Regions from separate parts of the Adlercreutzia rubneri genome, predicted to be linked through region 2. Evidence: predicted binding sites of a transcription regulator. Region 2 holds the regulator's gene; the other holds the start of a gene.
The links. The regulator HrcA, encoded in region 2, represses chaperone genes, less so after heat shock. The targets are predictions, from matches to a motif close to TNTTAGCANNCNNNNNNNNNGNNTGCTAANA.
Positions count from the first base shown of each region.

Region 1: a site for HrcA is predicted at 1,559-1,589, ahead of GO707_RS02795 (co-chaperone GroES). Genes of this name have one in related genera too.

Region 1 covers NZ_WPOO01000003.1:45,423-48,831, reverse strand. The annotation lists gene GO707_RS02805 (sensor histidine kinase) at 1-721, shown strand, start outside; gene GO707_RS02800 (response regulator) at 714-1,415, shown strand; gene GO707_RS02795 (co-chaperone GroES) at 1,663-1,950, shown strand; gene groL (chaperonin GroEL) at 2,000-3,409, shown strand, end outside.
Region 2 covers NZ_WPOO01000001.1:236,418-239,826, reverse strand. The annotation lists gene hemW (radical SAM family heme chaperone HemW) at 1-913, shown strand, start outside; gene hrcA (heat-inducible transcriptional repressor HrcA) at 1,247-2,257, shown strand; gene dnaJ (molecular chaperone DnaJ) at 2,315-3,409, shown strand, end outside.

The sequences.
Region 1 (3,409 bases), on a different contig from region 2:
GCACCAGGAGCGCACCCGCGCCATCGAGGAGCGCGCGATTGCCGCCGAGCGCGGCCGCGACGCCGAGGCGCGCCGCCGGGTGGAGGCCGAGCGCGTCTCCATCGCCCGGGAGGTGCACGACATCACGGCCCATTCGCTGTCGGCTGTGAGTATCCAGGCCGCGGCCGCCGAGCGCCTGGTCGATCGCGATCCCGCCGCCGCCAAGGAGGCCATCGCCGAGGTGCGTCGCACCGCCAAGGGCGCTCTGGAGGAAATCCGCGCCATGATCGGCGTGCTGCGCGCGGGGGAGGGGCCGGCCGAGACGACGCCCACCCAGGGCACCGATCGCATGGGCGATTTGGTGTCCTATTTGGAAGGTGCCGATATCGAGGTCACGCTGGACGAGACCGCCTACGACCGCGCCTGCGTGCCGGCGTTCATCGACGTGGCCCTCTTCGGCATCGCGCGTGAGGCGGCCACGAATATCGTGCGCCACGCCGGGGCGCGCCGTGCGACGCTGGCACTGTCCACGAAGCGGGAGGGCTTCGCCGAGCTTGTCGTCGACGACGACGGGAAGGGGCTCGCTGCCCCGGCCGCCGCGGCCGGTCACCACGGCCTGCTCGGCATGCGCGAGCGCGCGCGGCTTCTACAGGGCACGTTCTCCGCGTTCCCAAGTCCGCTCGGCGGCGTGCGCATTGCCGTGAGCGTTCCCCTCAGCCAGAAGGAGGAGACCCATGAGTGAGGCCGATCCCATCCGCGTGCTCGTCGTGGACGACCAGGATCTCGTGCGCGGCGGCTTCAAGGCCATTCTCGGCACCTACGAGGGCATCGAGATCGTCGGCGAGGCCCGAAACGGGGCCGATGCGGTACAGGAGGCGCAGCGCCTTCGGCCCGACGTGGTACTCATGGACATCCGCATGCCTGAAATGAACGGCATCGAGGCCACCCGCGCCATTACGGGCAACCCGCTGCTCGCAAAAACCCGGGTGCTCGTGCTCACCACCTTCGACGTGGACGAGTACGTTTACGATGCTCTGGGCGCCGGGGCGAGCGGCTTTTTGCTGAAGGACGCCGACCCCGACGAGATCGTGGCGGCCATCCGCGTCGTGGCCCGAGGCGACGCGCTCATCCAGCCCTCGGTGATGCGCCGGCTGGTGGAGACCTTCGTGGCCGCGCGCCCGCGGGGCGGCTGGGGCGCCGCCGATGTGGCCGAGACTCGCCGCGCCGCGCTGACGAGCCTCACCGACCGTGAGCGCGAGATTCTCGTGCTGGTGGCCCGGGGCCTTTCCAACGACGAGATCGCCGAAGAGCTGTTCATCTCGCCGGCCACGGTGAAGACGCATCTGGCCCGCGTCATGGCTAAGACTGATGCTCACGACCGCGCCCAGCTCGTCGTCTTTGCCTACGAGACGGGTTTGGTGACGCCTGCCCCCTAGGGAGACTGTTCACCTGCACAAATTCCAACTTGAAAAGTAATCCCTGATCAAGATTATAATCACAGGAAACTTGAGTGAAAAAAACTCAAGTTTTTCTCCGTCCCCTCTTGCATTCCTTCCCGTAGCTGTTATGATGCGTAACTGTTTAGCACTCGTTGCTACCGAGTGCTAGCACTTAACCTAACCGAGTGGTTAAATTGGAAGTTGCGCGAAGGCGCTACAACAACCATTGAAAGGACGGCAAGCTATGAATTTGAAGCCTCTGGGCGACCGCGTCATCCTGAAGCAGGACGAGGCCGAGGTTACCACCGCGTCCGGCCTGTTCCTGGCCTCCGATGCCAAGGAGAAGCCCCAGACCGGTACCATCATCGCCGTGGGCGAGGGCAAGATGGACAAGGACGGCAAGCTGCTTCCTATGCCTATTAAGGTCGGCGACAAGGTCATCTACGGCAAGTTCGGCGGCACTGAGGTGACGCTGGACGGCGAGAACGTGCTGATTCTGCGCGCCGACGACATTTACGCCGTAGTTGAATAACTGAGAAGATAAACCGAGAAGATAGATCCACTGAAAGGAACGCGAACTTATGGCTAAGGAAATCAAGTTCGATACCGATGCCCGCTCCGGCTTGGCCGCGGGCGTCTCCAAGCTGGCCGATGCCGTCAAGGTGACGCTCGGCCCCAAGGGCCGCTACGTGGCTCTGGAGAAGTCCTACGGCGCCCCGCTCATCACCAACGATGGCGTGACTGTCGCCAAGGAAGTCGAGCTGGAGAACCCGGTCGAGAACATGGGCGCCCAGCTGGTGCGCGAGGTGGCCGTGAAGACCAACGACGTGGCCGGCGACGGCACCACCACCGCCACCCTCCTCGCCGACGTCATCGTCTCCGAGGGCCTGAAGAACGTGACCGCTGGCGCCGACGCGCTGGGCATTCGCCGCGGCATCGAGAAGGCCACCGACGCCATCGTGGCCGCCATCAAGGCCGACGCCACCCCGGTGTCCACCAAGGAGCAGATCGCCAACGTCGGCCGCATCTCCGCCGGCGACGCCGCCATCGGCGACAAGATCGCCGAGGCCATGGACGCCGTGGGCAACGACGGCGCCATCTCCGTGGAGGAGTCCCAGACCATCTTCGGCATCGACATGGACATCGTCGAGGGCATGCAGTACGAGCGCGGCTACATCTCCCCCTATATGGCCACCGATATGGAGAAGATGGAAGCGGTGCTGAAGGACCCCTTCATCCTGCTGACCGACATGAAGATCAACTCCATCCAGGACATGGTTCCGCTGCTGGAGGAAGTCATGCGCGCCCAGCGCCCGCTGTTCATCGTGGCTGAGGACGTCGAGGGCGAGGCCCTGTCCACCATCCTGCTGAACCGTCTGCGCGGCACCCTGAACGTCGTGGCCATCAAGGCTCCCGGCTTCGGCGACCGCCGCAAGCGCATCCTCGAGGACATCGCCGTGGTCACCGGCGCCCAGGTCATCGACAAGGACTTTGGCATGACCATGGCCGACGCCACGATGGAGATGCTCGGTACCGCCAAGACCGTGAAGGTCACCAAGGACACCGCCCTTATCGTGGACGGCGCGGGCAAGAAGGAAGACATTGAGAACCGCATCCAGATCATCCGTGCCGAGCTCGAGCGCGTCGATTCCGACTTCGACCGCGAGAAGGCCCAGGAGCGCCTGGCGAAGCTCTCCGGCGGCGTGGCCGTGCTGAAGGTGGGCGCTGCCACCGAGTCCGAGCTGAAGGAGAAGAAGTCCCGCATCGAGGACGCCCTGCAGGCGACCCGTGCGGCTGTGGAAGAGGGCATCGTCGCCGGCGGCGGCGTGGCGCTCGTGGACGCCATCGGCGCCCTGGACGCCGTCAAGGCCGACGACAAGGACGAGGAAGTCGGCATCGACATCATCCGCAAGGCCATCGAGGCCCCGATGCGCGCCATCGCCCAGAACGCTGGCTTCGAGGGCTCCGTCGTGGTGGAGAAGGTCAAGAGC
Region 2 (3,409 bases):
GTCGATGCATCTCGAACCCGAGGTCGAGTGCACGATGGAGGCGAACCCCGAAAGTCTTACGGCGCCCATGGTGCGGGATATCTGGGCGCTCGGGGTGAACCGGCTCTCCCTTGGCGTGCAGTCCTTCGACGACGAGGGGCTGCGCATCCTGGGCCGCGCCCACGACGCCGAGGCTGCCCGGGCGGCGGTGCGCGCGGCCCAGGAGCGCTTCGAGAACGTATCGGTGGATCTGATGTGCGGCATCCCGGGTCAGAGCGAGGAGTCCTTCGCGGAAAGCGTGCGGGAGGCGGTGGCGCTCGGCGCGAACCATGTGTCGGTGTACCCGCTGACCATTGAACCCCATACGCCCTTCGATGCCGCCATTATGCGGGGCGAGATGCTCGAGCCCGACGAGGATGCGGAAGCGGCGGCCATGGAGGAGGCTCAGCGCATCCTGGAGGACGCGGGCTTTCACCGCTACGAGGTGGCAAGCTACGCGAGGCCCGGGTTCGAGAGCCGCCACAACACGGCCTACTGGACGGGCAAGCCCTACCTGGGGCTGGGGCGCTCGGCCGTCACCATGACCCAGAACGCCGAGCGTCGCATGCGGGTGCAGGACGGACAGGTGGTGGATGACCTGGACGCGCGGCAGATGGCCGCCGAAGACCTCATGCTGGGCATGCGCATGGCCCGCGGCGTCTCCGACGAGCGGGTGGCGCGGGCGGCGGCGGTCATCGACGGCACCGAAACGGGTGGGGGCACGCGGTTGGCCGCAGCGGCCTTTGAGACCGAGGGCGGCTCGGTCCTCGTCGCCTTCGATGAACTGGCCGACCTGGGCCTGGTCGAACACGCGGACGGCCGTTGGCGCCCCACCGACGCCGGCTGGCTCTGTGGCAATGAGCTCTACGGCCGCCTCCTCGACCTCGCCCCGTAAGCCAACCCATCGTCCCTGCTTCGCATACCACCTCCGTAGGGGGCGACCTTGGTCGCCCCTTCTCAACGCCGAAAATCTTTCTTTCTCGGGAGGGCGGTGCAAGCACCGCCGCTCGAGAACGGGCGATCCTCTCGAAGAGGGCAGACCGAGGTCTGCCCCTACAGAAGCAGTGCACCAGGGGCACAGCCGCCTTCTGTCGGCGGTTGTGTGTCGCTTGCGTCGAGATGGGCGCTTCCATTAGCACTCTCGCCTTGCGGTTGCTAAAATGGCGTCAACAACGGAAGGTTCCGCGCCCGACGCGCGGGACGAGGCGGGAAGGCGAGAGGAGCGGATATGCTGTCGGAGAGGCGCCAGAGAGTGCTGCGCGCGCTGATCGAGGACTACATCGAGTACGCGCTCCCCGTGGGCTCGCGTACCCTGACCGAGCGGCACCGCCTGGGCGTGAGCCCCGCCACGGTGCGCAACGACCTCTCTGCTCTGGAAGACGCCGGCTTCATCCAGCAGCCGCACACCTCTGCCGGGCGCGTGCCCACCGACGCCGGCTACCGCACCTTCGTCGACGAGCTGCTCTCGTCGGGATTGGCCGAGGAGGAGCGCCCGCACCAGGCCATGGTTGACGAGCTGCGCGCCTCGGCCTCGGAGCTGGACGCGCTCATGGAACGCACCTCGGCGGCCCTCGCGCGGCTCACCAACTGCCTGTCCATTGTCATGGCGCCCTCGGTGCTCGCGGGCCGCATTCGTCAGATCACGCTGGTGTCGCTTTCGCCCTGGCAGGCCATCGTCATCGTGGTGGCCGAGGACGGCCAGGTGGTCAACCGCACGGTCACCTTCGCCGACGAGGTCTCCGCCGACGAGCTGGCAGGTGCCCAGAACCTGCTGAACCGGGTGCTCGCCGGGCACTCGGCCCGCGACGTGCGCCGCTCCATGGACGCCGGCACCGTAGAGGCCCTCAGCGACCCGCTCGTGCAGCTCATCATCGACGAGGTCATAGAATGCTTGGGCGAGTCCGAAAGCGCTCGTGCCCACAGCCTCGGTGTCTCGGCGCTTCTGCGCCAGCCGGAGTTCAGCGATTCGAAGGCCCTGCTGCCGGTCATAGAAGTGCTGGAGGACGACCGCGTGCTGCTGAACACCTTCGACGAGGCCGCCGCGGAAGGGGGGCCGGTCATGGTGCGCATCGGGCACGAGAACCCCGCCTCGGAGCTCGCCGGTGTCTCTATCGTGGCCTGCCCCTATGGGCGCGGCGAGTCCGAGGGCGTCGTCGCCGTCATCGGCCCCACCCGCATGAACTACGAGCGCGCCATCCGCGCCGTCCGCGCCGCCCAGTGCGCGCTGCACGGCGAGTAGACGTGCGTTACCCAAGAATACGGAAGAACGAACGAAGAAAGGCAAGATTCACCTATCATGGCCGCAACTAAGGACCTCTACGAAATCCTCGGCGTCTCCCGCGACGCCTCCGAAGCCGAGATCAAGAAAGCATTTCGCCATAGGGCGCGGGAGCTGCACCCGGACGTGAACAAGGCACCGGATGCCGAAGACCAGTTCAAGGAGCTGAACGAGGCCTACGACGTGCTGTCCGACCCCCAGAAGAAGGCCCAGTACGACCGCTTTGGCACGATTCCCGGCGCGGCGAGTGGCGGCGGCCCCTACGGCGGCGTCGGCATCGATTTCGAGGACTTGTTCGGTGGCGGCTTCGGCGGCATGGGTGATATCTTCTCCACCTTCTTCGGCGGCGCGGCCGCAGGCGGCCGCCAGGTGCGCAAGGACGGCCGCGACATGGGCGTGGGCATCCGCATCACGCTGAAAGAGGCGGCGACCGGCGAGAAGAAGGAGATCGTGTACGACCGCCTGGCGCCGTGTCCCGATTGCGACGGCACGGGCCTGGGCGAGGACGGCAAGGAAGTGACCTGCGAGGAATGTCACGGTACCGGTCGGGTCGTCACCGTGCAGCACACCTTCTTGGGCGACATGCAATCGGCCACCACGTGCCCCGCCTGCCACGGCACCGGCACGGTCATCGACAACCCGTGCCCCGAGTGCGAGGGCCAGGGGCGCGTGCCCGACCGCCAGCGCGTCTCGGTGGAGATCCCCAAGGGCATCCGCGACGGCCAGCAGCTGCGCATCCACGGCTTCGGCGAAGCGGGCATGCAGGGTGCGCCGGCCGGCGACCTCATCGTCACCGTGCGCATCGCCCCCGACGAGTTCTTCGAGCGCGACGGCGACAACCTGCACTGCAAGCTCGTGGTTCCCATGGTGCAGGCGGCGCTCGGCGCCGATATCGAAATCGACGGCATCTACGAGGACGAGAAGGTCACGGTTGCCATCCCCGAGGGCTGTCAGAACGACCAGATCGTGCGCGTGAAGGGCTTCGGCATGCCGCGCCTGAAAAGCGACGCTCGCGGCGATTTGTTCGCGCACATCGCCGTGGAGGTGCCGAAGAAGCTCTCCAAGCGCGAGCGCGAGCTTTTGGAGGAGCTGGCCGAGGAGATGGGCGAGGAC